Regions from separate parts of the Diaphorobacter sp. JS3050 genome, predicted to be linked through region 1. Evidence: predicted binding sites of a transcription regulator. Region 1 holds the regulator's gene; each other region holds the start of a gene.

The links. The regulator HrcA, encoded in region 1, represses chaperone genes, less so after heat shock. The targets are predictions, from matches to a motif close to TTAGCACTCNNNNNNNNNGAGTGCTAA.
Positions count from the first base shown of each region.
Region 2: a site for HrcA is predicted at 2,410-2,436, ahead of rpoH (RNA polymerase sigma factor RpoH). Genes of this name have one in related genera too.
Region 3: a site for HrcA is predicted at 2,958-2,984, ahead of HND92_RS04730 (co-chaperone GroES). Genes of this name have one in related genera too.

Region 1 covers NZ_CP053553.1:1,116,972-1,127,019, forward strand. The annotation lists gene mutY (A/G-specific adenine glycosylase) at 1-460, shown strand, start outside; gene rapZ (RNase adapter RapZ) at 571-1,434, opposite strand; gene recN (DNA repair protein RecN) at 1,438-3,102, opposite strand; gene HND92_RS05530 (NAD kinase) at 3,105-4,001, opposite strand; gene hrcA (heat-inducible transcriptional repressor HrcA) at 4,030-5,034, shown strand; tRNA gene HND92_RS05540 (tRNA-Ile) at 5,088-5,164, shown strand; gene HND92_RS05545 (hypothetical protein) at 5,239-5,445, shown strand; gene HND92_RS05550 (Rid family hydrolase) at 5,442-5,834, opposite strand; gene HND92_RS05555 (LysR family transcriptional regulator) at 5,946-6,878, shown strand; gene HND92_RS05560 (YdeI family protein) at 7,008-7,631, shown strand; gene HND92_RS05565 (hypothetical protein) at 7,893-8,501, shown strand; gene HND92_RS05570 (cysteine hydrolase family protein) at 8,511-9,059, shown strand; gene HND92_RS05575 (DUF421 domain-containing protein) at 9,078-9,545, shown strand; gene HND92_RS05580 (I78 family peptidase inhibitor) at 9,640-9,972, shown strand.
Region 2 covers NZ_CP053553.1:3,270,621-3,280,668, reverse strand. The annotation lists gene HND92_RS15750 (Crp/Fnr family transcriptional regulator) at 1-57, opposite strand, end outside; gene HND92_RS15745 (tripartite tricarboxylate transporter substrate binding protein) at 306-1,316, opposite strand; gene rpoH (RNA polymerase sigma factor RpoH) at 1,443-2,378, opposite strand; gene cutA (divalent-cation tolerance protein CutA) at 2,570-2,932, shown strand; partial or broken gene ftsY (signal recognition particle-docking protein FtsY) at 2,987-4,134, opposite strand; gene HND92_RS15725 (pitrilysin family protein) at 4,164-5,618, shown strand; gene HND92_RS15720 (pitrilysin family protein) at 5,634-7,016, shown strand; gene rsmD (16S rRNA (guanine(966)-N(2))-methyltransferase RsmD) at 7,013-7,636, shown strand; gene coaD (pantetheine-phosphate adenylyltransferase) at 7,782-8,279, shown strand; gene HND92_RS15705 (putative zinc-binding metallopeptidase) at 8,280-9,380, opposite strand; gene HND92_RS15700 (BON domain-containing protein) at 9,471-9,785, opposite strand; gene HND92_RS15695 (bacterioferritin) at 9,885-10,048, opposite strand, start outside.
Region 3 covers NZ_CP053553.1:952,556-962,603, reverse strand. The annotation lists gene HND92_RS04750 (hypothetical protein) at 86-226, shown strand; gene HND92_RS19485 (hypothetical protein) at 396-530, shown strand; gene HND92_RS04745 (DUF1328 domain-containing protein) at 660-845, shown strand; gene HND92_RS04740 (cysteine hydrolase) at 912-1,769, shown strand; gene HND92_RS04735 (bifunctional nicotinamide-nucleotide adenylyltransferase/Nudix hydroxylase) at 1,825-2,859, shown strand; gene HND92_RS04730 (co-chaperone GroES) at 3,070-3,360, shown strand; gene groL (chaperonin GroEL) at 3,451-5,091, shown strand; gene HND92_RS04720 (GGDEF domain-containing protein) at 5,362-6,528, shown strand; gene pgi (glucose-6-phosphate isomerase) at 6,559-8,175, opposite strand; gene tal (transaldolase) at 8,172-9,122, opposite strand; gene zwf (glucose-6-phosphate dehydrogenase) at 9,318-10,048, shown strand, end outside.

The DNA of each region.
Region 1 (10,048 bases):
CCTGCTGTGCCCCTTGCAAGAGGCCTGCGTGGCGCGCCGCGACGGCAACCCGCAGGACTACCCGGTGCGCACGCGCAAGCTCAAGCGCAGCGCGCAGGCCTGGTGGCTGCTGCTGCGCCAGGATGGTGCGGGCCGGCTGTGGCTGGAGCGGCGTCCGCCCACCGGCATCTGGGCGGGGCTGTACTGTCCGCCGGTCTATGACAGCCGCGCGGCGCTGGACGAGGCGCTGCAGCTGCACGCCAGCTGCGATGCGCGGGATCTGCCGGCCTTCACCCACGTGCTGACGCACCGCGACCTGCACCTGCATCCGGTGCTGGCGCGCGATGCAACGCCGCAGCCGAACGCGCATTGCGCTGAGCAGCAGTCGGGGTGGTTCGCTCCGGCGCAATGGCCGGCGCTGGGGCTGCCCGCGCCCGTGCGCAAGCTGCTCGCCTCCCTTGGGGACGGCTGTCAAAAATGAGAGCTGGCAGCGCCCGTAGATAGGCGACTTCCGGTAGAAAACTATTGCAAGTCATTCAATAGCAAGCGCTAGCAGCTACTAAAACAATAGCTGTCACCTAGCGGTGCATGCTAGATGCCGTCGAGCTCGCGGTGGCGGCGCAGCGTATTCCAGCGGCCCTCGAAGCGCGCCGCCAGCTGCTCCACCAGGTAGACGGAGCGGTGCTGTCCTCCCGTGCAACCGATGGCCACGGTCACGTAGCTGCGGTGGTTGTGGGCCAGCGCGTCCAGCCAGTGGTCCAGGAAGTCGCCAATGTGCGCCAGCATCAGCGCTACTTCGGGCTGCTGACGCAGGTAGTCGATGACCGGCGCGTCCTTGCCCGTGAGGGCGCGCAAGAGCGGCTCGTAGTGGGGATTGGGCAGCATGCGCACGTCGAACACATAGTCGGCATCCATGGAGATGCCGCGCTTGAACGCAAACGACTGGAACACCAGGGTCAGCCGACTCGGCGGCACCGACAGCAGGTCCTTCACATAGCTCAGCAATTGCGCGGACCGCAGGGTGCTGGTGTCGATGACGTGTGCCTGCTCGCGCAGCGGGGCCAGTAGCTCGCGCTCCAACCGCATGGTGTGCAAAAGCGGGCGCGGACCTTCGCGCATCTCGGCCTGGGACAGAGGGTGGCGGCGCCGGGTTTCTGAAAAACGCCGCACCAGCACGTCGTCGGTGGCGTCCAGGAACAGTTGGCGCACCTGCACGCCCTGCTCGCGCAGGCCGGCCAACTGCTGCGGCACCAGGGGCAGGGCGGTGGCGCTGCGCACGTCCATGGCCACGGCAACGCGGTGGCCGTGGTGCGCGTGCTCCAGCTCCACGAAGGAGGTCAAAAGTTCCGGCGGCAGGTTGTCCACGCAGTAGTAGCCCGCGTCTTCGAGCGCATGCAGCGCGACGGACTTGCCCGAGCCGGACATACCGGTGATGACGACGACTTCCAGATCCATGGCTCAGGGTGTGGGTTTGGCGACGCCCTGCAGCATCTCGCGTGCATGCGCCAGGGTGGTAGGGGACAGACGCTCGCCGCCCAGCATGCGCGCAATCTCGGCCACGCGCGCCTCCTCGTTGGCGGCGGCCACGCTGCTGGTGGTGCCCTCGGCATGCTTGTGTTTGGCCACCACAAGGTGATGGTCCGCGCACGCGGCCACCTGGGGCAGGTGGGTGACGGCCAGTACCTGCCGGGCCGTCCCGAGCTGCTGCATCAGACGGCCCACGGTCTGCGCCACGGCGCCGCCCACGCCCGAGTCCACCTCGTCAAAGATCAGCGTGGGCGCCTCGCCCAGCTCGCTGGTGGTGACCGAGATCGCCAGCGCCATGCGCGACAGCTCGCCCCCCGACGCCACCTTGCCGATGGGCCGCGGCGTCATGCCCGGGTGGCTGCTGACCAGGAACGCCACCTGGTCGATGCCGTGCGGCCCAGGCTCGGCCTTGTCCAGTTGCACCTCGAAGCGCCCGCCCGCCATGCCCAGGCCCTGCATGGCGCGGGTGATGGCCTGCGCCAGTTGCGGCGCAGCCTTGGCGCGCTTTTGCGACAGGGCGCGTGCGGCCTTCTGGTAAGCGGCGCCATGGGCTTGCTCGGCGGCCTGCAATGCGGCCAGGTCAGTGGCGCTGTCCAAACGGTGCAGCGTGTCCTTCCAGTCTTGCAGCAGCGCGGGTAGTTCGGGTGGGGTGCGCTTGTAGCGGCGCGCTAGCTGCATCCACTGCGATACGCGGGCGTCCAGCTGCTGCAGCCGATCCGGGTCGGGCTCGGCGTGGCGCAGGTAGCTTTGCAGAGAGTGCGCCACATCGCCCGCCTGGGCGATGCAGGAGGTCAGCACCTCATTCATGGTGCGAAACGACGGGTCCACATGCTCGTAGTCCTGCAGCAGGTGCTGTGCCTGCGCCAGGGCCCGCAGCGCGCCGCCCGCGTCTTCGTCCTCCAGCACACTCAGGGCGGCCTGGGCGTTGTCCAGCAGCGACTGGGCGTTGGACAGTCGCGCATGCTCGACATTGAGTTCCTCCCATTCGCCATCGCGCGGCGCCAGCTTGTCCACTTCGCCGATCTGCCACTGCAGGCGCTCGCGTTCCTGTTGCAGCGTGTCCTGGGCAGCGCGGGCGTGGGTCAGCGCCTGCTGCGCGTCGCGCCAACTCGTCCACAGCGCGGCCAAGGGTTGCACCTGCACGCCGGCATAGGCGTCCAGCAGGCCGCGCACGGCGTCGGGCCGCGTCAGGCTCTGCCAGGCGTGCTGCCCATGAATGTCCAGCAGATGCTCGCCCACGGCACGCATCTGCGCTGCCGTGGCGGGGATGCCGTTGATCCAGGCGCGGCTCTTGCCTTGCACATCGACGGTGCGGCGCAGCAGCAGCGTGTCGTCGCGCGGAAAACCTGCCTCGTCCAGCCAGGCTGCCAGCGCGACGGTGCCACCGTCGAATTCGGCGCAGACGTCGGTGCGCTGCGCGCCTTCGCGGATCACACCGGAGTCGGCACGCGCGCCCAGCACCAGTTGCAACGCGTCGATCAGGATGGACTTGCCGGCACCGGTTTCACCGGTGAGCACGGTGAAGCCGGCATGCAGGTCCAGCTCGAGCGATCGCACGATCACGAAATCGCTCAGGGCGATCCGCCTCAGGGCCATGGTCAGGAACCTCCCTCGTACCAGCCCAGCTTCTTGCGCAGGGTGGCAAAGTAACTCCAGCCGCGCGGGTGCAGAAAGCACACCCGGTGCGCGGAACGGCGCACCAGTATGCGGTCGCCATGTTGCAGCGATGCGAGCGACTGCATGTCGAAGTTGGCGCTGATGTCGCGCCCGCCGGCCACCTCAATGGCCACCTCGGTCGCGTCGGAAAGCACGATCGGCCGGTTGGACAGGGTGTGCGGCGCGATCGGCACCAGCACCCAGCCGGGGATCGATGGGTGCAGCATCGGGCCGCCTGCAGACAGGGCATACGCCGTGGAGCCGGTGGGCGACGCGACGATCAGGCCGTCGGCGCGCTGGTTGGAAACGAATACGCCGTCCACCTCCACGCGCAGCTCCACCATGCCGGAGGTGGAGCCGCGGTTGACCACCACGTCGTTGAGGGCCAGCGCCTCGAACACGCACTCGCCACCGCGCATCACGCAGGCCTGCATCAACGGGCGCACGTCTTCTTCGTAGTCTCCGTGCAGGATGGGCGTGAGCGCGTCCTGGTAGCCCTCCAGCGGAATGTCGGTAATGAAGCCCAGCCGCCCCTGGTTGATGCCCACCAGCGGCGTGCCGTAGCCGGCCAGCCGCCTGCCCACGCCCAGCATGGTGCCGTCGCCGCCTACGACCAGGCACAGGTCGCATTGCCGGCCGATACCCTCCACATCCAGCGTGTGGTATTGCGTGAGGCCCGTGTGGGCGGCGGTTTCGGCCTCCAGCGTCAACTCGCAGTCCTGCTGGGTAACGAACTGGGCAATGCTCTCGATGATCTGCCGTGCGCTGTCGGACGCTGAAACGGCGCCAGGCCCCGGGTATTTGCCTATGACTGCAACGCGGCGGAAGATGGGCTTCATGCAGAAATTACATCATTAAAATGATTCAATGCTTGATGACCGCTCCAAGTTGTTACTCAAGGCCTTGGTGGAACGCTACATAGCCGAGGGGCAGCCAGTCGGCTCCAGAACCTTGTCGCGGGCATCAGGGCTTGAATTGTCGCCCGCCACCATACGCAATGTGATGGCAGACCTGGAGGACCTGGGGCTTATTGCCAGCCCCCACACCTCCGCGGGCCGTGTGCCCACCGCCAAGGGCTATCGCCTGTTCGTCGACACCATGCTCACCGTGCAGCAGGAGCAGTTGCCGACAGTCCAGCTCATGCCCGAGCAGCCGCAGAAGGTGATCGCCAACGCCGCCCACCTGTTGTCGAGCCTGTCGCAGTTCGTGGGTGTGGTGATGGCGCCGCGGCGCGCCTCGGTGTTTCGCCACATCGAATTCCTGCGGCTGTCCGAGAAGCGTTTTTTGGTGATCATCGTCTCGCCCGACGGTGATGTGCAGAACCGCGTGATCTTTACCGAGGTCGATTACTCCCAGTCGCAACTGGTGGAGGCCGCCAACTTCCTCAACGCCAACTACGCGGGCCTCACCATGGAGCAGGTGCGCGAGCGCCTGAAGCTGGAGGTGGACAAGCTGCGCGGAGAAATCGCGGCGCTGATGCAGGCCGCGGTGAGCGTGGGCTCGGAGGCCATGTCCGGGTCGCAGGACGAGGTGGTGTTCTCGGGCGAGCGCAACCTGCTGTCCGTGAGCGATTTTTCCAGCGACATGAGCCACTTGCGCCGTGCGTTCGACCTGTTCGAGCAAAAGACGCAGATCCTGCGCCTGCTGGACATTTCCAGCCGGGCAGAAGGGGTGCGCATCTTCATTGGTGGAGAGAGCCAGGTGGTGCCATTTGAAGAGCTGTCCGTGGTGAGTGCACCCTATGAGGTCGACGGTCAGGTGGTGGGCACCCTGGGCGTGATCGGCCCCACGCGCATGTCCTATGACCGCATGATCCAGATCGTGGACATCACCTCCAAGCTGGTCTCCAACGCCCTGAGCCACCGGAAGTAGCCCCTACAATACGCGCCGCTGCGCCGCCTACGAGGCAGGGCAGCGCACCCCTTGGGGCGTTAGCTCAGTTGGTTAGAGCAGAGGACTCATAATCCTTTGGTCGTTGGTTCAAGTCCAACACGCCCTACCAAGTAGATAAAGGAAATCCTGCTATCAGTACGGTAGCGGGATTTTTTCTTTTGGGGTTTATGTAGCCATCAGGCAATGGTTTTGGGTGGCTTGCCGTCAGTTCACCCATCGCTGTCGATCGACCTCTGGTCGCTGGACTTTTCCCCGAAGCTCGATGCCGGCGAGTATTCGTTGGCCGCGCTGACACCCGAACTGATCGCCAAGTACCGCGACGACCGACTCTCTGGCCTGGATCGCAAAGACTCCAAGGGCAAAGCCTTTCCCCAAGGACTCAGTGTTTAGCTTGGCAGCTTCGCGATTACCTTGATTTCAAACTGGAAGCCGTAAAGCCAGGTTACGCCGATACCGGTCAGCGTGGGATAGGGGGCATTGCCCCAATAGTCCGGCACGATCTGCCAAATGCGCTCGAAATTCTTCTCGGGATCCACTACGAACACCGTCACGTCGACTACGTCGTCAAAGCTGCACCCGGCTGCCTCCAGCACAGCGTTCAGGTGAGTGAAGGCAAGGCGGACTTGAGATTCCAGATCGGGCTCTGGCGTGCCATCTGCGCGGCTGCCCACTTGGCCCGAGACGAATAGAAAGCCGTTGGACCGGACCGCTGGTGAGTAGCGGTTCTTCTCGTAAAGAGCTTGGCGGCCTGGAGGGAAGACAACGTCGCGTGGAGGCATGAGACATCTTTCATTGGTTAAAAGAATCCACTGTAGACAGGGGATCTGTTCGGATAAACAGGAAAGTATCATCAACACTGTTTGCAAAATCCGGACAATCTCCTGACCTCGATGGATCGTTTCGACGCTATGGTGGCCTTTGCTCGCGTGGTAGAGACACGCAGCTTTACCCAGGCCGCTCAAACGCTGCACATGAGCAAAACTACGGTAACTCAGCTTGTGCAGCAGTTGGAAGCGCGTTTACGGGTCAGGCTTTTGAACCGCACCACCCGCAAAGTGAACGTGACAGCCGAAGGTGCCGCCTATTACGAGCGTGTCGTGCGTCTGTTGGGTGACCTGGATGATGCAGAGACCAGTCTGACCAGTGCCTCAAGCGCGCCTCAAGGCCGCCTGCGGGTGGACGTGCCCAGCCCTCTGGCACGCATGGTCCTTGTTCCGGCTTTTGCTGCATTCCATGCGCGCTATCCGGACATCCAGCTGCACATGGGTGTAAGTGACCGAGTGGTCGATCTGATCGATGAAAACGTCGATTGCGTGGTGCGGGGAGGTGAGCCGGGCGACGCCTCGCTTGTGGCAAGGCATGTAGGCGATCTTTCCATGGGGCTGTATGCGGCACCTACATACTTGGCGAATGCCGGAATGCCCTTGCACCCCAAGAACCTGGAGGCCGCACCGCACCACATCGTGGGTTTTCTGGGATCAAGCACCGGACGCGTCTTATCCTGCGTATTGCACCGCGGTGACGAACAAGTGCGCGTGATGGGCCGTTACGCGATTGCCACCGACGATGGCAATGCCTACCTGGCGGCAGGCGTTGCCGGTCTGGGAGCGCTCTGGTTGCCTCAGTACATGGCAGCGCCTCATCTGGCGCGGGGTGAACTGGCGCCGCTGTTTGAGGACTGGTCCATTGCGCCGATGCCGCTGTATATCGCGTTTCCTCCCAACCGTCATGTGGGCGCTCGGCTGCGGGTGTTCATGGATTGGATGGTTGAACTGATGAAAACGCATGCTCCGCTGTCCGGGGCGTATCCGCGTCGGCGCTGAGAGAAGGGGCGTTGGACTGCGCCAGGGGATTGCGCCACCTGGCAGCCAACGGGTGCGGCGGCACGGCCTGCAGCTCACAGCTTCTCTGGCCATAACGACAAGCGGCGCTCTTGGGGCACACTCTGATCGATGACTGTCGCCAGATCCAGCATTCAACTTGAATCTGCCCCGGCCTCGTTCAAGAGCGCCAAGGGTTTCGATGCATGGTTGAGGAAGAACCATGCCGCTTCGGGCGGCCTCTGGCTCAAGATCGCGAAAAAGGGCGCTCAAGAACCCAGCGTTACCTACCCCCAGGCGGTGGAAATCGCACTCTGTTGGGGCTGGATCGACGGTCAGAAAAAAGCCCTCGACGATCAGCACTACCTCCAGCGTTTCACGCCGCGGCGCGCGCGCAGCATCTGGTCGAAAGCCAACATCGACAAGGTCGAGGCACTCATAGTGGCGGGCCGCATGCAGGCGCCTGGCTACGCCCAGATCGAAGCGGCCAAGGCCGATGGGCGCTGGGCACGGGCTTACGACAGCGCTCGTACGTCTACCGTACCCGAGGATCTGTTGGCCGCGTTGGAAATCGCTCCAAAGGCAAAAGCCTTCTTTGCAACGATCAATGCGGCCAATCGTTACGCAGTACTGTGGCGCATCCAGACAGCCGTGAAAGCAGAAACGCGCGCCAGACGAATCGCCCAGTTGGTTGATATGCTCGCACGCGGCGAAACCATCCACCTTTTCAAAGCTCGTTCTCGCGCCGGACAGTGAATGCCACGCGCATGGCGCGCCGGCTTGCTGTCGGCACCAGTCCTTCAAGCACTACCTGACCCCAATGTCACACCCCGCTATCGCGTTGATAGCGGGGTTTTGTCTTTTCGTCTGCGATCAACGCGACAGCGGTCGGCTGCGCGACTGCTTTGTTCGGAAATTGCACTACGCGCAAATAGGCCGTTGCCTACGGCGCGGGACCGGTCCGCCTCACACCATGGGCTTCTCTTGCATTCCAACCCCACAACCTGGAGAAGACCCATGCCCAAGCCACGTTATGACGAAGCCCAGCTCAAGGATCTGCTGTTGCAGATGATGGAAACCGAGCTGGGTGGTGAGCAGGTGTACCGCGCAGCGATCGACTGCGCGACCAATGAAGACCTCAAGAAGGAATGGGAGGGCTACCTCGACGAGACGCTATCGCACCAGAACGTTGTACGCACGACCTGCGAAAACCTGGGAATTGACCCCGAAGAGGTGGTGCCTTCGCGCCTGGTGGTCAAGCACATCGGCGATTCGCTGGTCAAGGCGATCGAGTTGGCCCGGCAGGCCGGCAATCCTGCGCAGGCCCAGTTGGTCGCCTGTGAATGCGTGGTGCATGCCGAGACCAAGGACCACGCCAACTGGGAACTGCTGGGCAAGGTGGCAGAGGTGGCGACCGGGGATGTCGGTCGCGCCCTGAAAGATGCCCACGAGCGCGTGGAGAAAGACGAGGATCACCACCTGTACCACACCAAGGGCTGGTGCCGCGAGCTGTGGATTGCAAGCCTGGGCATGCCGGCGGTGCTGCCTCCGCCGGAAGAGGTCAAACAGGTGGAGACCGCCATTGGCGCGTCGCGCGCGGAGCAGCAACGCGACGCGATGCTCTGAGGAGGCTGCGTGGCGCGCCCCGCCGCATTGCGCCGCACGCCGCTGCCGCGCAGCAAACACGTGCTGCTGTTGGTGGATGTGATCAATCCGCTGAATTTCTCTACAGCGGCAGACCTGCTGCCGGGAGCGGTACGCGCCGCGAACGCCATTGCGCGGTTGAAGACACGCCTGGCGCGGCGCGGGGTCACGGCGATCTATGCCAACGACAACTACGGCACGTGGCACAGCGACTTCCGTGACATTCTCACGGCCTGCCTGCTTGCGCCCGCGCCGCAGGATCTGGTGATCCTCAAGCCACAGCATTCGGCGTTCCATTCGACTCCCTTGCAGCATTTGCTGGACAAGATGCAGACCGAGCAGCTGATCATCGTGGGCCTGGCCGCCGACATGTGCGTGATGCTGACGGCCACCGATGCGCGCATGCTGGGCTACAAGGTGTGGGTGCCGTCGGATTGCACCGCCGCGGAATCGGAACACCGCAAGACGGGGGCCCTGCGGCAATTGCATGAGGTGTTCAAGTGCGCCGTACGGCCTGCGGTACGGGCGGCTGCACGCTGACTGACCGGAGCGACCGCCATGTTCAACCTGGACTTACCCGCCGCGGAGCTGGTGCTGCGCGCCGCCATGGTCTACGGCCTGCTGCTGGCGCTCATGCGCGTCAGCGGCAAGCGCACCGTCGGGCAATTCACGCCGTTCGACCTGCTGGTGGTGATGCTGGTCAGCGAGGCCGCGGGTCCGTCCATGACGGGCAAGGACCAGTCGCTGTGGGGCGGTCTCATCGTCTGCCTGGTGCTGATCGGATTGAACATCCTGGTGGGGGTACTCACGGCCCGCTTTCGCATGGCCGAGAAACTGCTGGAGGGCGAGGCGATCCTGCTGGGGCGCAATGGGCATGTCTTTGACACGGTGCGCAAGCGGCATCGCGTATCGGAGAACGACGTCGAGCGGGCGTTGCGCGAGGCCGACTGCGACAGGAAGGACATGCGCTACCTCTTCCTGGAAGCCGATGGCAGCTTGAGCGTGCAAAAGCACCGCGAGGGCTAGCCCCCTCGCTGCCGTGCCGGGTTACCGATGGTGACGGCCCGTGCACCGCGGCTGCGGTATGGTGCTGCATTTTTCGGAGCAGGAGGCAACAGGCATGCGTTATTTCTTAAAGACAGGCGGCGCCGTGGCCGTGGTAGGACTGATGATGGCAGGTTGTTCGTCGATCGGACCGGGCAGCAGCCCGGCGCCCGCGCCCATTGGCGCCAGCACGGCCCCGGTGGGCGGTGAATGCAACGCCCAGGGTGCGCAGGCGGCGGTGGGTAAGAATGCCACGGCCAAGGTGGTGGAGGACGCGCGCGTGCGCTCCGGCGCGCGCTTGGCGCGCGTGCTGCGCCCGGGCCAGATGATCACCAAGGAGTTCGACGGCCAGCGTCTCAACCTGGAGGTGGACGCCAGCGGCAAGATCATTGCCGTGCGCTGCGGCTGATCAGCCGCAAGAGTGTGGCGCCGACGAAGCATGCGTGGCTGTGGCCGGGCGCGCTTCGTCGGTGTGCTTTCGGCGC
Region 2 (10,048 bases), 1.8 Mb from region 1:
CTGCTGGCAGGCGCAGTCGTTGCAGGTATGGCCGCCGGAGGACGGATGGTCGGTCATGAGTACAAGCCAAAATGGGCTTCAGCGCTTGTCTGGCAAGCGGTGGAAGCTATGAATACCGTAGCGCCTCGCGGAGGGCCGGTCAACGGCCTCGGAGTGCTGGGGATTGGCGGAGAGTGTGCAAGGCGGGGCCGTCCTGCCCCGTGACCTAGGTCAACGTTTGGGACCAAGTGCCTGCACTGCGCGCCGCAGGCCGCGCCCCACGCCGTCCCTTACCGGCGTGGCCGCCGCGCTGCGACGGTGCGCGGTCAATCGGCGCGGATGCCCTGTTCGCGGATGACGCGGCTCATGGTGGCCGTATCGGCCTGGATCCGGTTGGCCAGCCCCTCGGCCGACGAGCCAATGGCCTGCCAGCCCTGCTGGAACAGCTTGGCGCGCACTTCGGGGCTGCGGGCGATCTCACCGATCACGCGGGACAGCCGTGCGCGCACCGGGGCGGGCATGGACGCGGGTGCGGCAAAGGCGTTCCAGATCTCCAGCTGGAAGTCGCGCACGCCGGCCTCCGCCAGGCTGGGCACCTCGGGCGCCAGCGTGCTGCGGCCCGCGGAGGTCACACCGATCAGGCGCAGCTTGCCCGCCCGTGCCTGGGCCTGCGCGAGCGCGGGCGGCAGCAGCGCCATTTGCAACTGGCCACCCAGCATGGCGGTGGCTACCTGCGGGTAGCCGGGGTACGGTACGTGCACCGGTGCAATGCCGGTGCGCGCCTTGAGCAGCTCGGTGCCCAGGTGGCCCACGGTGCCCACGCCGGGGGTGCCGTAGCTCCAGCGGTCGCCCGCGGTGCGCGCGGCCTGCAGGAAGGCGCGTGCGTCGGCGCCCGCGGGCACGTCGGGCTGGTTCACGGGAGCGGTCAGGACCAGGGGCGATACGCCGATCAGCGACAGCGGCGCGAAATCCTTCACGGGGTCGTAGGGCACGTGTGCGTTGAGCAGCTTGGCGATCGTCAGGTTGCCGTTGATGAACAGGCCGATGGTGTGGCCGTCCTGCGCCTTGGCGACCGCATCGGCGCCGATGTTGCCGCCCGCACCCACCTTGTTTTCCACGACCACGGGTTGGCCCAGGGCCTGGGACAGTGGCTCGGAGAAGGTGCGCGCCGTCAGGTCGGGCGAAGAACCCGGTGGGAAGCCCACGATGATGCGCAGGGGCTTGGCGGGCCAGCCGGGGGTGGCGGGCGCGGCATCCTTCTGGGCCACGGCGGCGCCGCAGGCCGAAGCCAGGGCCAGTGCCAGCAGGCCGCGGCGGGCGAGGGGGTGGGGGAACATGGGTGGCGATCTCCAGTCTGGGCCAGGCAGCCAGGTGCTGCCCCGCCGGCAAAGAAAAAGGCGCGTAGCCGTTGAGGGCTGCGCGCCTGGATTATCTGCCCGCGATCCGGGCTGCTGGGCGACGGCTCAGGCGTACTCGGCCAGCGCCTTCTTCATCTTTTTCATGGCGGCCACCTCGATCTGGCGGATGCGCTCCGCGCTCACGCCGTACTCGGCCGCCAACTCGTGCAGTGTCATGCCGCCCGAGCCATCGTCGTTCACCTGCAGCCAGCGCTGCTCCACGATGCGGCGGCTGCGTGCGTCCAGGCTGTCCAGGGCGGCGGCAATACCGTCCGTGGCCAGCGCGTCTCGCTGGCGCGCCTCGATCATGGCGGTGGGCTCATGGCCCGCGTCGGCGAGGTAGGCGATGGGGCCAAAGGCCTGCTCGCCGTCGTCGCTGGGAGCGGGGTCCAGCAGCACGTCGCCACCGGACAGGCGCGTTTCCATCTCGATGACTTCCTCGCGCTTCACGTTGAGCTGCTCGGCCACCAGGTCGATCTCGTGGTCGGATAAGGTTTCGCGGTGCGTGTCGGCGTCCAGCGCGTCGGCCTTGAAGCCCTGCTTCATGGAGCGCAGGTTGAAGAACAGCTTGCGCTGCGCCTTGGTCGTTGCCACCTTGACCATGCGCCAGTTCTTCAGGATGTACTCGTGGATCTCGGCCTTGATCCAATGCATGGCGTAGCTCACCAGGCGAACGCCCTGGTCAGGGTCAAAGCGCTTGACGGCCTTCATCAGGCCCACGTTGCCCTCCTGGATGAGGTCGCCATGCGGCAGGCCGTAGCCCAGGTACTGGCGCGAGATGGACACGACCAGGCGCAGGTGCGACAGCACCAGGCGGCCGGCAGCCTCGACATTGTTGTCATCCTTGAGCTGGCGCGCGTAGCGCTGCTCCTCCTCCTGCGTGAGCAGGGGAAGGCGGTTGACGGCGGAGATATAGGCGTCCAGGTTGCCCAGCGGGGGAACCAGCGCCCACGGGTTCGCGGGCGAGAGGGTCGTCACGGAGGTTGCAGTCTGGAGTGCCATATCGGTAGTCCTTTCTTCCATGCAAATCATATTAGCACTCCATTGGATAGAGTGCTAAAGGCATAGTTCCCCTACGGATGTAGGAAATAACCACCAAGAGGCGCAACGACGGCCCTTAAAACGCAGGTGGGGCTGCTTTCCCGCGCGGTCAAGGTCCGTTGTGCAGTTACGCCTTGTGCCAGACTTCGATCATGACATCTTCCCCAGACGCCCAGATCGCCGTTGTGACCACCACCGTGGGCGACGCCGCCGCCGCACACCGACTGGCCAGGGGCGCTGTCCAGGCGCGCCTGGCCGCCTGCGTGCAGGTGGAGGCCATCACCTCGCACTATGTCTGGCAGGGGGTGCAGCAGGCGGAAGCAGAGTGGCGGCTGGTGTGCAAGACGCTGCTGTCTGCCGCGCCCGCCTTGCGGGACTGGCTGCGTGCCCAGCACCCCTACGAAGTGCCGCAACTGCTCACCCACGCCGTGCAGGCAGAGCAGGACTATGTGCTGTGGGTGGCGCAGCAGGTGGACCCGGCCTCGATAGCCGGGCCTGGTCAAGCGCCGCGTTGAAGCAATGGCTGGCGGATGCCGCCTGCATCCGCCCACAGGGGGTAAGTAACTATCTCAGGTCAGAAGGGCCTGGGCGAATTCGCGTGCGCTGAAGGTCTCCAGGTCTTCCACTTTCTCGCCCACGCCAATGAAGTACACGGGCACGGGCCGCTCCTGCGCGATGGCGGCCAGCACGCCGCCCTTGGCCGTGCCGTCCAGTTTGGTGACGATCAGGCCGGTGAGTTGAAGCGCGTCGTCGAACGCGCGCACCTGCGCCAGCGCGTTCTGGCCGGTGTTGCCGTCGATCACCAGCAGCACCTCGTGCGGGGCGCTGGCATCGGCCTTGGTGACCACGCGGCGGATCTTCTTCAGCTCTTCCATCAGGTGCAGCTGCGTAGGCAGGCGGCCGGCGGTGTCCACCAGCACCACATCTTTGCCGCGCGCGCGGCCGGCGGTAACGGCGTCAAAGCTCACGGCGGCAGGGTCGCCCCCTTCCTGGCTGACGATCTCCACCGTGTTGCGCGTGGCCCAGACACCCAACTGCTCGCGCGCCGCGGCGCGGAAGGTATCGGCGGCGGCCAGCAGCACGCTCTCGCCATGGTCGGCCAGGTGCTTGGTGAGCTTGCCGATGGAGGTGGTCTTGCCCGCGCCGTTCACGCCGGCCACCATGATCACGGTGGGTGTGTGCTCGCCGATCACCAGCGGCTTTTCCAGCGGCCGCAGCAGGTCGGCCAGCGCATCGGCCAGCAGTCCCTTTACGGCAGCAGGCTCGGTGGTCTTGGTCTCTTTCACGCGGCGCTTGAGGTCCTCCAGCAGGTGCTGTGTGGCTTTCACCCCGGTGTCGGCCATGAGCAGGGCTTCCTCCAGCTCGTCGTACAGCGCGTCGTTGATCTGCGTGCCCGTGAAGACGGTCGCGATGCTGCTGCCGGTCTTGCGCAGGCCGGATTTCAGCCGGTCCATCCAGCCCTGGCGTGCGCCCCCGGGCTTCGGGGTGGGCTCGGGGACGGCAAGGGGCACGTCGATGGCTGCGGGGGCGCCGGCCGAAGGGGCAGCCGGCTCCGCCACGCTGGTGGCGCCTGCGCCAAAGGGCTTGCGCAGCCAGCCGAATGCTCCGCCACTGGCGGGGGCGTCGGCCGCGGGCGGCGCCGCAGGGCTGGCCACGTCCTCGGGTGCAAGGGCGGGTTCGGCGGGGCGGGCGGTTTCTTCTTGAAAAAACTGAACATTGGCGGGTTCGTAGAATCGCAGCCATTCTATGAAACGCGCTATCACCCTTGTGGGCCTGCTGGCCTGTCTGCACGCCTGGGCGCAAAACCCAGCGCATGAATCCCCACCTGCTGCGTCTGCCGCGGCGGCGCACGCCCAGGCCACCACGGCCAGCGGTGCGCAGCAATTCACCCTGAAGAACGGCATGCAGCTCATCGTGCAGCCCGACCGGCGCGCGCCCACGGCGGTGCACATGGTCTGGCTGCGCGTAGGCGCCATGGACGAGGTGGACGGCACCTCGGGCGTGGCGCATGTGCTGGAGCACATGATGTTCAAGGGCTCGAAGGCCGTGCCGCCGGGCGAGTTCTCGCGCCGCGTGGCGGCGCTGGGCGGGCAGGAGAACGCCTTCACCAGCCGCGACTACACCGGCTACTACCAGCAGATCCCGGCCGGGCGGCTGGCCGACGTGATGCAGCTCGAATCCGACCGCTTCGCCCACAACCAGTGGCCCGACGCGGAGTTCACCAAGGAGATCGAGGTCGTCAAGGAAGAGCGCCGCATGCGCACCGAGGACCAGCCGCGCGCCGCGCTCATCGAGCAGCTGTTCGCCTCCACCTTCATCGCTTCGCCCTACCGTCGCCCGGTGGTGGGCTGGATGAGCGATCTGGAATCCATGACCCCCGACGACGTGCGCCGCTTTTACCGCGACTGGTACGTGCCCGGCAATGCCGCCGTGGTGGTGGCGGGCGACGTGGACCCGGCGCAGGTGCTGGCCCTGGCGGAGAAGACCTACGGCACCATTCCCGCACGTGCCCTGCCGGCGCGCAAGCCGCGCACCGAGCCGGCGCAGCAGGGCCTGCGCCGCATCGCCTTCAAGGCGCCGGCCGAGCAGGCCTACGTGGCGCTGGCCTTCCGCGTGCCGGGTGTCACGCGCCTGGAGGACATGACCGATGCCGACCGTGACGGCCTGGCGCTGCTGGTGCTGTCGGCCGTGCTCAGCGGCTACGACGGCGCGCGCCTGGAGCGAGCCCTCACGCAGGGTGCGGACCGTGTGGCCGACGGCGCGGACAGCCAGGCGTCCATCCTCGGACGCGGGCCGGCGCTGTTTCTCATGACCGGCGTGCCCGCCGCGGGCAAGACCTCGGCCCAGGTCGAGGAGGCGCTGCGCGCCGAGGTGGCCCGCGTGGCGCGCGAGGGCGTGAGCGAGGCCGAGCTCTCGCGCGTAAAGACGCAGTGGGCGGCCTCCACCATCTACGCGCGCGATTCGCTTTACAGCCAGGCCAGCGATCTGGGCAGCAACTGGGTGCAGGGCCTGCCGCTGGACGCGGACGAGCGCATGCTCAAGCTGCTGCGCGCGGTCACGCCGCAGCAGGTGCAATCCGTGGCGGCGCGTTACTTCGGCGACGATCAGCTCACCGTTGCCACGCTGCTGCCCCAGCCCGTGGCGGCAGGCACCAAGCGTGCCGCCCCAGCACCCGACGCTGCCGGTGGCCGCGTGCATTGAGCCAAGGTGTCAGCGATGTACAAAACTCTTAAAACGATAGCTGCTCGCGCTTTGTTGATAAGCGCTGGAGCCATTTTTTATACCCAATCCGCGTGGGCGCTGCTGCCCATCCAGCACTGGACCGAGCCCAGCGGCGCGCGCGTGTGGCTGGTGGAAAGCCCGGCCATTCCGATGGTGGACGTGCAGGTCGACTTCGATGCCGGCGCGCGCCGTGATCCCGCGCCGCAGGCGGGCCTGGCTGCGGCGGCGGCCCTGATGAGTTCCAAGGGCGTGACTGCGGGCGGGCCGAACGAGCCCCCGATGGACGAGAACGAACTGGGCGAGGCTTGGGCCGACCTGGGCGCCAGCTTCGAGGCTGGCGCCGAGCGCGACGGCCTGGCGTTCTCGCTGCGATCGCTGACCGAGCCCGACTTGCTGGACCGTGCCGCGCGTCTGGCCGCGCGCCAGCTGGGCCAGCCCAGCTATGCACCGGACGTGTGGCAGCGCGAGCGGGCGCGCTGGAGCGCCGCCATCAAGGAGGCCGACACACGCCCCGGCACCGTGGCCAGCAAGGCCTTCAACGCCGCAGTGTTCGGCGGCCACCCCTACGGCCAGCGCGCCACGGCCGAGACACTGAACAACATCCAGCCGGCCGATCTGCAGGCTTTCCATGCCCAGTACCTGCAGGCCTGCCATGCGCGGGTGAGCATCGTGGGCGCCCTCACGCGTTCCCAGGCGCAGACGTTGGTGCAGACGCTGCTGTCGCGCCTGCCTGCGCCCCAGGCCGGGGCCTGCGCGCCGTTGCCACCCGTGGCCGAGGTGCAGCCGCTGGCACGCGCCGTGCAGGTGGATGTGCCCTTCGCTTCGGCACAGGCCCATGTGCTCATCGGCCAGCCGGGCTTTGTGCGCCGGGATCCGGACTTCCTCGCGTTGCTGGTGGGCAACCACATCCTGGGTGGCGGTGGCTTCACCTCGCGCCTGACCAATGAGGTGCGCGAGAAGCGCGGCCTTTCCTACAGCGTGGGCAGCAGCTTCTCGCCTGGCCTGAACGGCGGGGCCTTCGTCGTCGGCCTGCAGACCCGGCCCGACCAGGCCGCCCAGGCCGTGCAGGTCACGCGCGACGTGCTCGCGCGCTTCGTGGCCGAAGGACCCACCGAGGCCGAACTGCGCGCCGCCAAGGACAACCTCGTCGGCGGCTTTGCACTGCGCATCGACAGCAACCGCAAGCTGCTGGCCAACGTGGTCAACATCGCCTGGAACGACCTGCCGCTGGACTACCTGGAGCACTGGACCGACCGCGTGGAGGCCCTCACCGTGGCCGACATCCGCGCCGCCCTGCAGCGCAAGCTGCAGCCCGAGCGCATGGTGACCGTCATCGTGGGCGCGCAGCCGGCCGCCACGGCAAAGGCACGGCCATGAACCGGCGCGCCGCGGCGCCAGCCGCCCCGCGCACAGCCCCACGTACGGCAGTGCGTGCGCCCGCCAAGGGCGCCGGCGAGGTGCGCATCATCGGCGGTCAGTGGAAACGCACGCGCTTGCCCGTGCTGGACAAGCCCGGACTGCGCCCCACGCCCGACCGCGTGCGCGAAACGCTGTTCAACTGGCTGGGCCAGGACCTGACGGGCTGGCGCTGCCTGGATGCCTTTGCCGGCACGGGCGCCTTGGGTTTCGAGGCCGCATCGCGCGGCGCGGCCAGCGTGCTGCTGGTGGAGGGCGACGCCGCACTGGCCGCACAGCTGGAGACGCTGCGCCAGCGCCTGCACACGAGCGCCGTGCGCGTACAGCGTGGCGACGGCGTGGCCGCGCTGCGCCAGTGCGCGCCGGCCAGCATGCACCTGCTGCTCATCGACCCACCGTTTGGCGGCGAGCTGTTCGCCCCTGCGCTGCAGGCCGCCGCACAGGCCGTGGCGCCCGACGGCTTCATCTACCTGGAGGCGCCCGCAGCCTGGACGCAGGAGCAGCTCGGCCCGCTGGGGCTGGCGCTGCACCGGCACCTGAAGGCCGGGGCCGTGCATGCGCACCTGCTCCACAAAGCCTGATTGCTATTGATATAGGAGCTGCTCGCGCTTGTTGGTAGGGCGCTGGAGGCTGATTTGGCTTCAATGGCCCATGGACAGGCGTGCGCTGCATAATCCGCCCCACGGAGCCCGTGCGGGCTCCGCCACTGCAAGGAGACCCCACGCCATGGCGCATGTGCTCGCCGTTTATCCCGGAACCTTCGACCCCATCACGCTGGGGCATGAGGATCTGGTGCGCCGCGCGGCAAGACTGTTCGACCGCGTGATCGTGGCCGTGGCCATTGCCCACCACAAGAAAACCCTGTTCAGCCTGGACGAGCGCATGGAGATGGCGCGCCAGGCGCTTGCCGACTGTCCGCAGGTGCAGGTCGAGTCCTTCGAGGGGCTGGTGACGGAGTTCACTGCCGCGCGCGGCGGCACGGCCATGGTGCGCGGGCTGCGCTCGGGCACGGACTTCGACTACGAGTTCCAGCTTGCCGGCATGAACCGCGCGCTGGTGCCCGGTGTCGAGACGGTGTTTCTCACACCCGCGAGCCAGTACCAGTTCATCAGCAGCACGCTGGTGCGCGAGATCGGCACGCTGGGCGGCGACGTGGCGCAGTTTGTCTCGCCCGGCGTGCACGAGCGCCTCTTGCACAAGCTGGGCCGCACCGCCGCGGCGTGATCAGCGCCGCGCCACGGTGTCGTGCACGAAGCGCAGCTTGCGCAGCGCGCCCGTGGACAGGGCAAACGGATAGGCATCGCGCTGGCCCATGCTGCGGTTCAGGCTGTTGAGTAGCAGCGTCAGCGGCATCCACGCCGAGACCATGGCATCAAAACCGGGCGCCGGCTGTGCAAACGGGTCGGGCATGGCGTAGTGCTGCGCGTGATCGGGTGTCGTGCCGGGAATGGCCATGCGGGTCTGAAAGCTGGCGGCCGTCTCCAGCAGATCGACCAGGTGCAGGTAATGCGCCCACGTTTCGGCCCAGTCCTCCCAGGGGTGCGCGGCGGCATAGGCGCTGACGTGCTGCGGCTGCCATTGCGCAGCGGGCAGGGGGGCACGCTGGTAGTGCGCCTGCAGCGCCTGGGCGTAGTCGCGCCGCTCGTCGCCGAAGAGTGCGCGGAAGGCCTCCACATGTCCGGCGCGCAGCACCAACTCTTCCCAGTAGTAGTGGCCGGATTCATGCCGCAGGTGACCCAGCAGCGTGCGGTAGGGCTCATGCATGGCCTGGCGCCGGCGCGCGCGCTCGTCGTCATCGGCCTCGGCCACGTTGAGGGTCACGACACCCTGGGCATGCCCCGTCATGACGGGCGGCGCGCCCGCCACGTCCGCCAGGAATTCATACACCGGCCCGGGCTGCTGCGTGCTCAACAGTCCCAGGCGCGCCAGCGTGTAGAACAGGTGCCGCTTGGCGCTCTCTATCTGCGACCAGCGGCGCAGGTTGTCGGGCACGGACAGGTCCGGCAGCACGCGCGTCCGGCGGCAGGCGGCGCACAGCCCGCCGTGCGCCTGGGCATCTGCGGCCGGTAGCGCAAAGGTGCAGGCGCCGTAGGTGGTGCGGTTGGTGCATAGCTGGTAGTGGGCCGGTGGCGCAGTGCCGTCGCTGCCGCGTGTAGGAACACGCTGCCAGCTGCGCGACAGGGCGTGGTCGCCGTCGTCCGCAGGCGCGAGCGCCAACATGGACATGTCTTCGGGAGAGAACGCCAGCGTGCAGCCGCAGTGCACGCATTGCACGCTCTCGAAGAACACGAGGGAGCCGCATTGGCCGCAGTGGAACAGTCGCATGCGTAGGGATTCTGACGCAGGTAGTGCGCGTCACCTGCCAGTGAAAAAAAACGCCGCCCAGAGGGCGGCGTTCCTGCGCAGTCGTGTGCGTCACGGGCGCACGATGATGCTGTTGCGCACCTCGCGCACATGCTTGGTGTTGCGCGCGATGGCTTCGGCGCGGTCCTTCTCGGCCTGGGTCTTGGCAAAGCCCGAGAGCTGGACGGTGCCGTTCAGCGTCTCCACGCTGATGGCGGTGGCAGAGACGCTCTTGTCCTCTGCCATCTTGGCCTTCACGGCGGTGGTGATACCCGCGTCGTCCACGTAGGAGCCCACGGTTTGCTGGTTGCGTGCTACCGAGCAACCGGTGGAAACGATGGTGGCACCTGCAAGCAGGGAAAAGGCGATGGCACGTGCGTATTTCATGGTTGTGTCCTTGGGTTATGGTTGAAAACACGGGTGCTGGGATAACCCCGCTGCGGCCTGTTGCACCCTCCGGTGGCCTCAACGGTTGGGAAAGGGAGGCTAGCGGTGCAGCCAGTCCTTCAGTTCATCCGCATGCTCCTCCTCGTCGGCCAGGATGCCTTCGAGCATGCGCCGCGTGGTGGGATCCTTGTCGCCGATCAGCTGGATCATCTGGCGATAGGCCTCCACCGCGATGCGCTCCGCCACCAGGTTGGCGCGCACCA
Region 3 (10,048 bases), 160 kb from region 1:
GAATTCATATCCCGCCGCGTTACGAACGCAGACCAGTACGCCGCGTGGCACCAAGCGGCCGGCTTGTAACCCTGTGCAGGCGCGCATGTCAACGCCGCGCGCGCTGCTGGCCGCTGGAGGCGCGCCGGCCACGGTGGCGCAGGAACTGGGCTTTGAGGACCAGCGCCACTTCCACAACGCGTTGCGCGAAGGCGTGGCTACTGCGCCGGGAGATTCTCGGCGCTAAGGGCGGCGGCCTGCTGCAGGGCCGCAGCGATGCCCTGCTGGGCAAGGCCGCGCATGTATGCCCTTGCAGACGCCATTTTTTCCAATACACCCCCGGCCCCCGCGTCCAGGCTGCCTGAGAATGCGCTGTTCACGCCCACCTGTTCCTGCTGCTGGCGGGCACGCCGCCTGTGCTGCAGCGGCTGTACAGCGCCTGGACGGTTGCCATCATCCTGGGATGGGTTCTGCGGATGGCCGCCACAGAACGCACGGGCGCCGTGCTGCTACCGATCGCCGGCGGCGTGGTGCTGCATGTGCTGCGATAACCGGCAGCACTGTCAACACCCTCCTACACGCTGCGGTTTCGCCAGATGACGGAGCGCCTGCGCCAGCGCCTCTACTCTGATGCCCAGCCGCCGCACCCGCCGGCGGCCCATCCCAAGGAGGCCTATCCCATGCTCAAGTACGCGATCATCTTCGCCATCATTTCGCTCATTGCCGGCGCGCTCGGGTTCACCGGCGTGGCCGCTGGCTCGGCCGCCATCGCCAAGGTGCTGTTCGTGGTGTTCCTGGTATTGGCCGTGCTGTTCGTGGTGCTCGCGCTGCTGGGTATCGGGGCCGCGCGCAAAGCCATCAAATAGCGGTGCCGCCCGGATGCGGCCCCGCAGTTGCCTACACTGCAGGCCCTGCACGCTCGCATCCGCCCCATGACCCGCACCGTCCACCTGCTCGCCATCGATCCCCAGAACGACTTCTGCGATCTGCCCGCCGCGTGGCACTCGCGCGATCCCCATAGCGGCGCGGTAACCGCCCCGGCGCTGCCCGTTCCCGGCGCGCATGCGGACATGCAGCGCCTGGCAGCGTTCATCCGCGCGCAGGGAGCAGGTATCGACCACATCACTGTCACCCTCGACTCGCACCAGCGGTACGACGTGGCGCACCCTGCCTACTGGCAGCGCAGCGACGGGGGCGCGGTGGCGCCCTTCACCGCCATCACCGCTGCGCAGGTCCGCGCGGGTGCGTTTGCGCCGCGTGACCCTGCCGCGCTGGCGCGCACACTGGACTACCTGGACACGTTGGAAACCCAGGGCCGTTACACCCTCATGGTCTGGCCCGTGCATTGCGAAATCGGCAGCTGGGGCCATGGCGTGCATACCGACGTGCTGGCCGCGTGCAGCGACTGGCAGGCGCATCGCGTGCGCGCCGTGCAGTCCGTCTTCAAGGGCATGAGCCCCTGGACCGAGCACTACAGCGCTGTGCAGGCCGAAGTACCCGACGCGGCCGACCCGCACACCGCCCTGAACACCCAGCTGCTGGACCAATTGGCCAGCGCAGACCTGCTGCTCATCGCAGGCGAGGCCAGCAGCCACTGCGTGCGCGCCACCACCGAGCACATCATCCAGCACCTGGCCCGCCTGCACCCCGGGTGGAGCCCGCGGCGCCTGGTGCTGCTCACCGATTGCATGAGCCCCGTGGCCGGCTTCGAGGCGCAGCATGAGGCCTTCCTGGAGGCGATGCACGCCCAGGGTGCACGGCTGGCGACTTCAAGCGAAATTTGCCTCTAGCGCTTATCCATCAAGCGCGAGCAGCTCACTTTTTTGAGAACACACGAATCGTCGCATGTACGACACCGCCATCCTCATCGGCCGCTTCGAGCCCGTCCACACCGGCCATCTCGCCCTGCTGCGCGAAGCGCTGGTGCAGGCGCGGCAGGTCATCGTCATCGTCGGCTCGGCCTTCCAGGCGCGCACACCCAAGAACCCGTTCACCTGGCACGAACGCGAAGCCATGCTGCGCGGTGCTCTGCCCGAGGGCGACCGCACGCGCCTCACCGTGCTGCCGGTGCGCGACTACTACAACGAGGCGGTGTGGGTGGAAGCCGTGCGCAACGCGGTGGCGCGCCACAGCCCGCCGCAGGCGCGCGTGGGGCTGGTCGGCCATTTCAAGGACGCCACGAGCAGCTACCTCAGCGCCTTTCCGGGCTGGGAATTGATACGCATGGAGCGCCAGGGCCGCATCGACGCGACCGCCATCCGCGACGCCTACTTCGGCGCCACACCCGCCACCGTGGCCCATGCGCTGCAGCCGCTGGCGCCCATGCTGCCGCCCGCCACGCAAGCGCTGTTGGAGCAATTCGCCCACACGCCGCACTTCGCCACACTGCAGCAGGAATGGCAGATGCTGCGCGGTTACCGCGCCGCCTGGGCAACGGCGCCCTACCCGCCCGTGTTCGTGACCGTGGACGCGGTACTGCGCTGCCAGGATCACGTGCTGCTCATCCGCCGCGCCCACGCACCAGGGCGTGGCCTGCTGGCGGTGCCCGGCGGCTTCATCGAACAACGCGAGACGCTGTGGCAGTCCTGCCTGCGTGAACTGGCAGAGGAAACGAATTGCGCCCTGCCCGAGGCCACGCTGCGCGCGGCGCTGCGCAGCGTGACGGTGTTCGACCATCCCGACCGCAGCCAACGCGGCCGCACCATCACCCACGCGCACTACTTCGACCTGCAGGACGCTCCGCTGCCCCCGGTGCAGGCGGCTGACGACGCGGCGCATGCCGAGTGGGTGGCCATCGACCGGCTCGCGGGCATGGAAGAAGCGTTCTTTGAAGACCACTTTCACATGCTGGACCACTTCTTGCGCCTCACAGTCCACTGAGGCGGACGGGGAAGTGCGGCTGCCCTCCGCACTCCCGCACCTTGATCGCAGGCCCTGTCGACACTGCGGCCTTGAAACTGTCACGAATGCCTCTATCATTAGCACTCGAAACAGATGAGTGCTAACAACACCGCTGTGTCAGTTCCCTGCGCCCGCGTTGAGGGCGCGTTGTTTGATGTCGCAATCCTTTTTATTATCAGGAGAGATGCAATGAATCTTCGCCCCCTGCACGATCGCGTGATCGTCAAACGTATCGAAAGCGAAACCACGACCGCCTCGGGCATCGTGATCCCCGACAACGCTGCGGAAAAGCCCGATCAAGGCGAAGTGCTGGCCGTTGGCCCTGGCAAGAAGAACGACAAGGGCGAGCTGATCGCCCTGAACGTGAAGGTCGGCGACCGCGTGCTGTTCGGCAAATACAGCGGCCAGACCGTGAAGGTCAATGGCGACGAGCTGCTGGTGATGAAGGAAGACGACCTGTTCGCGGTCGTCGAGAAGTAATCCCTTCTGGTCAACTCATTTTTCATAGCTGCCTGCGCTTGATAGATCAGCGTTGGCAGCCCATTTGATTCAAATTTGTAGGAGCCAAAAATGGCAGCAAAAGACGTAGTGTTCGGCGGCGAAGCCCGCGCTCGCATGGTTGAAGGCGTGAACATCCTGGCCAACGCGGTCAAGGTGACCCTGGGCCCCAAGGGCCGCAACGTGGTGCTGGAGCGCTCGTTCGGCGCCCCCACGGTGACCAAGGACGGCGTGTCCGTGGCCAAGGAAATCGAACTGAAAGACAAGCTGCAGAACATGGGCGCGCAGCTCGTGAAGGAAGTGGCTTCCAAGACCAACGACATCGCCGGTGACGGCACGACCACCGCCACCGTGCTGGCCCAGGCCATCGTGCGCGAAGGCTCCAAGTACGTGGCCGCCGGCCTGAACCCGATGGATTTGAAGCGCGGCATCGACAAGGCTGTCGTGGCTCTGGTCGAGCAGCTGAAGAAGCAGTCCAAGGCCACGACGACCTCCAAGGAAATCGCCCAGGTGGGTTCGATCTCCGCCAACTCCGACGAGTCCGTGGGCAAGATCATTGCCGACGCCATGGACAAGGTGGGCAAGGAAGGCGTGATCACCGTGGAAGACGGCAAGAGCCTGGAAAACGAGCTGGAAGTCGTGGAAGGCATGCAGTTCGACCGCGGCTACCTGTCGCCCTACTTCATCAACAACCCCGAGAAGCAGTCCGCGATCCTGGACAACCCCTTCGTGCTGCTGTTCGACAAGAAGATCAGCAACATCCGTGACCTGCTGCCCACGCTGGAGCAAGTGGCCAAGGCTGGCCGTCCTCTGCTGATCATTGCTGAAGATGTCGAAGGCGAAGCCCTGGCAACTTTGGTGGTGAACACCATCCGCGGCATCCTGAAGGTCGTGGCCGTGAAGGCGCCCGGCTTCGGCGACCGCCGCAAGGCCATGCTGGAAGACATCGCCATCCTGACGGGCGGCAAGGTGATCGCCGAGGAAGTGGGCCTGACGCTGGAGAAGGTGACGCTGGCCGACCTGGGCCAGGCCAAGCGCATCGAAGTGGGCAAGGAAAACACCACCATCATCGACGGTGCTGGTGCCGCTGCCGACATCGAAGCCCGCGTGAAGCAGATCCGCATCCAGATCGAGGAAGCCACCAGCGACTACGACCGTGAGAAGCTGCAAGAGCGCGTGGCCAAGCTGGCCGGCGGCGTGGCCGTGATCAAGGTGGGCGCTGCCACCGAAGTCGAGATGAAGGAAAAGAAGGCCCGCGTGGAAGACGCCCTGCACGCCACCCGCGCTGCCGTGGAAGAAGGCATCGTGGCCGGCGGCGGCGTGGCACTGCTGCGCGCCAAGCAGGCCGTGGGCAACCTGTCCACCGGCAACCCTGAGCAGGACGCCGGCATCAAGCTGGTGCTGAAGGCTGTCGAAGCCCCCCTGCGCGAGATCGTGGCCAACGCCGGTGGCGAACCGTCGGTGGTCGTGAACGAAGTGCTGAACGGCAAGGGCAACTACGGCTTCAACGCAGCCAACGACACCTACGGCGACATGCTGGAAATGGGCATCCTCGACCCCACCAAGGTGACCCGCACGGCCCTGCAGAACGCCGCTTCCGTGGCCTCGCTGCTGCTGACGACCGAAGCCATGGTGGCCGAGGCGCCGAAGGACGAGTCCGCAGCCCCCGCCATGCCCGGCGGCATGGGCGGCATGGGTGACATGGGCATGTAATTGCCAGGACCCTGCCTGCGCCCTGAAGGCGCAGGCAGCACCCAACCCGCAAGCAGTGCTTGCGGGTTTTTTTTCGCCTGCGTGTGTGGCGGGTGACCTTCCGCGGCGCACCGCGCGCGGATCTGGCCTGCCGTCCCCCAATACCCCTACGCAAAAGCAAGCTTTGCGCTCCTCGCATAATTGTATTTATATGTAAATATTAGTAATTCATTGCTAGCGGTTCACTCTGGCCGTACCGCCATCGCACGGCCCTTCGCAGGAGCCTCCGCCATGCACACGACCCCTCGCCGTCTCTTTCCCTGCATCCTCTCCCGCGACCCCTACCGGCGTGTGCGCGTCGGCATGGCGCTGCTCGCGCTGCTGCTGATGAGCTCCAGCGCCCTGGTAATGCTGTTTCTGCACCACCCCAGCGCAAACCACCACCTGGACGCTGTGCGGTGGTGGGCGGCGCTTTCGGTGGGGGGGCTCGCAGTCATCACGCTGCTGATCCGCACCGGCTGGTCCGAGCGGCTGCGCGATCCGTCCCTGACCCTGGTGCAAATGGCGTGGACCATCACCAGCGGCGCCGTGGCTTACGTGCTGGCAGGGGAAGGCCGCGGCGTGGTGCCCTCCATGCTGGCCATGATCCTGTTCTTCGGTGCGCTGGGCCTGTCGCCGCGCCAGGTCGTGGGCATTGGGCTCTACGCGATGGCGGCGTTCTCGGTGGCGGTGGTCGTCTCGCCGCGTTTCTACGGAACGACTTTTGACGTCATGGATGGCGCCTACGCAGCCATGATCCTGATCGTGCTGGCCGGGTGCATGGTGGTGAACCTGCGCGTGCAGCAGATGCGCCAGCGCCTGGACCGACAACGTGTGGCGCTGGCCGAAGCCCTCGCGGAAAACCGGGCGCTGGCCATGCGCGACGAGCTCACGGGCCTGTACAACCGCCGCGCCATGGTCGAGCTGATCCAGCTGGAGTGCCGGCGGCGCCGTCGCGGGCAGGGCACGTTGCTGTTCGCCATGATCGATGTGGACCATTTCAAGCGCGTCAACGACCACCACGGCCACGCCATGGGTGACCATGTGCTGCGGGTGTTCGCCGACGCCCTGCGCGCCAATGTGCGCGAAACCGATGTGCTGGCGCGCTGGGGCGGCGACGAGTTCCTGCTGCTGCTCAGCGACATCGAACCACGCAGCGCCCAGACCCTGCTGGAGCGCACGCGCGAAGCCATCGCTGCCCTGCCCGTGCCCAACGCACCGCCGGGCCTGCGCCTGAGCATGTCCGCCGGCCTGGCGCTGCACCTGCCCCATTCGTCACCCCAGGAAACGCTGGAGCGTGCCGACCAGGCGCTCTACGCCGCCAAGGACCAGGGCCGCAACCGGGTCGCCCTGGCTCCAGAACTCCAGCCGGCGCCTCTAGATGATGCGCCGGCCATGCCCCAGGCAGCGCGCGCCTGAGCCCCGTCAGAGCGGGAAGCGCACCCCGTTTCAGGCCGCCAGACGGCGCAACAGCCCCGCGCTGGACGGGTCCAGCCCCTGCACATCACCCGTGGCCAGACGCGGCTCCAGGTCCTTGGCGATGCCTTTGCCCAGTTCCACACCCCACTGATCGAAGCTGTTGATGCCCCAAAGCGCCCCGCTGGTGAACACGCGGTGCTCGTACAGCGCGATCAGCGCGCCCAGCGACGCCGGGTCCAGACGCTCCAGCACCAGAAATGTGCTCGGCCGGTTGCCGCTGAAGCGCCTGTGGCCGTCGGCTTCTTCGGGCCGCCCCATCATCAGCGCCCGGGCCTGGGCCAAAGCGTTGGCCACCAGACGCGGGTGCTGGTCCGGCAAATCACGCCCCGGCTCGCGCAGCGCGATGAACTCCACGGGCACGGTGTCGGGCCCCTGGTGGATCATCTGAAAGAACGCATGCTGCCCATTGGTGCCCGGCTCGCCCCAGACCACGGCAGAAGTGGCATAGGGCAGCGGCTGACCGTGCGCATCCACCCCCTTGCCGTTGCTCTCCATCTCCAATTGCTGCAGGTACGCCGGCAGGCGGCGCAGGCCATGGCTATAAGGTGCCATGCTGCGGCTGGAGAAGCCATGGAAATTGCGGTACCACAGGTCCAGCAGCGCCAGCCGCACGGGCAGGTTGGATTCCAACGGCGCGGTGCGGAAATGCTCGTCCATCGCATGTGCACCCGCCAGCAGTGCGCGAAACTGCGGCGCACCCACGGCAATGGCAATCGGCAGCCCGATGGCGGACCACAGCGAATAGCGTCCGCCCACCCAGTCCCAGAAGCCCAGCGTGGTGGTGATGCCGAACTGCGCCGCCGCTTCCAGGTTGGTCGTCAGTGCATAGAAATGGCGCGCCAGCGGCAGCCGCGCCCGCGCGTCCTCGCTGCCGCCTTGGTCCAGGAACCATGCACGCGCCGCCTGTGCGTTGGACATGGTCTCGGCGGTGGTGAAGGTCTTTGACGCAATGAGGAACAGCGTGCTTTCGGGCCGCAGCTGGCGCAACAGGCTGCCCAGCTCCATGCCGTCCACGTTGGAGATGAAGTGCAGGCGCTTGCCCGGGTGGCGCAGGTCGTCCAGCGCCTTGACCACCATCGCCGGCCCCAGGTCCGAGCCGCCGATGCCGATGTTCACGATGTCGGTGATGCCATCGTCAGCGCGCACGCGCTCGGCGAGGGCGAGCATGTCCTCCAGCGTGGCGTGCACGTCGTGCAAGGCAGAGGCAATTTCAGGCGCTACTGTATCGATAGCTTCTTGCGCTTGATCTGTATGCCCTGGAGCCGGTTTTCGCAACAACCAATGCATCACCGCGCGCTGCTCGGTGTTGTTGATCGGCCGGCCTTCGAACATCGCATCGCGGTAGGCCACCACGCCGCATTCACGCGCCAACTGCAGCAGCAGCGCTTCGGTGGGCGCGTCGATCAGGTTCTTGGACAGGTCCGCAAACACATGCGGAGCGTCCTGGCTGAAGCGCTCGAAACGCTGCGCATCCTGCGCAAATGCGGCGCGCAGGTCGAAGCTGCGGCCGGCGCTTTCGTAATGGGCACGCAGGCGCTGCCACGCGGTCGTGTGGTCGCAGCGGGTGCGGGGATCGTCAAAATTCATGCAGCGGCTTGCATCAGTTGTTCCAGCTTGGCCGCGTCCGCCGCAAATGCGCGGATGCCTTCGGCCAGCTTCTCGGTGGCCATGGCGTCGGCATTGAGCGCATAGCGAAAGCCCGCCTCGTCGTACTGCACGGGTTGCAGCGCAACGCGGCGTGCCGCCTCGGGGTCGAGCACGCGTGCCACCGGTGCATCGCTGGCGGCCAGCTGGGCCAGCAGCTCAGGGGCAATGGTCAGCAGGTCGCAGCCCGCCAGCGCGACGATCTGCCCGGTGTTGCGAAAACTCGCACCCATGACCTCGGTGCCGATGCCGAAGTGCTTGTAATGGTTGTAGATGGCGCGCACGGACTGCACGCCCGGATCATTGGCGCCGGCCATGGCGGCCTCGTCCCAGTTTGCGCCGGCCTGCTTCTTGTACCAGTCGTAAATGCGTCCGACGAAAGGCGAAATGAGCTGCACCTTCGCCTGACCACAGGCCACCGCCTGTGCAAACGAAAACAGCAGCGTAAGGTTGGTGTGGATGCCGCGCTGCTCCAGTTGGCGCGCGGCCTGGATGCCCTCCCACGTGGCGGCGATCTTGATGAGCACGCGGTCGATGTGCAGCCCTTCGGCCTGGTACAGCTCCACGATGCGCTCCGCACGCGCCACGGTCGCTGCGGTATCGAACGACAGGCGTGCATCCACCTCGGTGGACACGCGCCCAGGGATGATCGACAGGATCTCGCAGCCGAAACGCACGATCAGGCGGTCCATCAGCTCGTCGATGGCGCGGCCATGCCAGCGCGTCACGCAGTCCTTGAGCAGCGGCGCGTACTCGGGCTTTTGCACGGCCTTGAGGATCAGCGAAGGGTTGGTGGTGGCGTCTTGCGGCTGGAACTGGGCCAGCTGCTTGAAATCGCCGGTGTCGGCCACCACGGTGGTGTACTGCTTGAGCGCGTCGAGTTGGTTCATGGCGTGTTGTCCAGGGAGAAAGGCGCGGGGAGCCCAGCCCCGGCGCGTAACCGGCAAGTGTATGCGCGGCCACGGCCCGTCCCGTATCGGTCAATGCCGACCATGAAACTCGATAACATCGTGCACTGGATACGGACCACATGCGGGCACCGTTTTCCCATCGATCAACCCTCTACACATCACCGCAGCTGGCTCATGAGCTTTGATCTGGTCCTCTTCGGCGGCACGGGCGACCTCGCCTGGCGCAAGCTGCTGCCTGCCTTGTTCCAGGCTTTTCGCCACGGGTCGCTGCCGCCGCAGGGGCGCATCATCGGCGTGGCGCGCGACGCGCTGAGCGACGGCGACTACCGCGCGCTGATTGCCCGGCGCTTTGCCGATGTGGAGGGAGAAAAACGCCCCAGCGACGAAGAATTCGAACGCTTTGCCGCGCTGTTGCAGTACCAGCGCATGGATCTGTCCCAGCCAGAGGATTACGCCCTGCTGGCGCGGCGCCTGCGCGAGCGCCATGCCGACACGGTGGTGATGTACCTGGCCACCGCGCCCGCGCTGTTCACCACCGTCTGCGAGCAGCTCGGCGCTGCCGGCCTGGCGACGCCCGCCACCCGCGTGGTGCTGGAAAAGCCCCTGGGGCACGATTTGGCTTCCAACCGTGCCATCAACGCCGCGGTGCGCAGCGTGTTCGACGAACGGCAGATCTTCCGCATCGACCACTACCTGGGCAAGCCCTCGGTGCAGAACCTGCTGGCGCTGCGCTTTGGCAACGCGCTGTTCGAACCCCTGTGGCGGCGCGAGACCGTGGCCAGCATCGAGATCACCATGGCCGAGCAGCTGGGCGTGGAGCAGCGTGGCGCCTTCTACGACCAGACCGGCGCGCTGCGCGACATGGTGCAGAACCACGCGCTGCAGCTGCTGTGCGCGATCGCCAT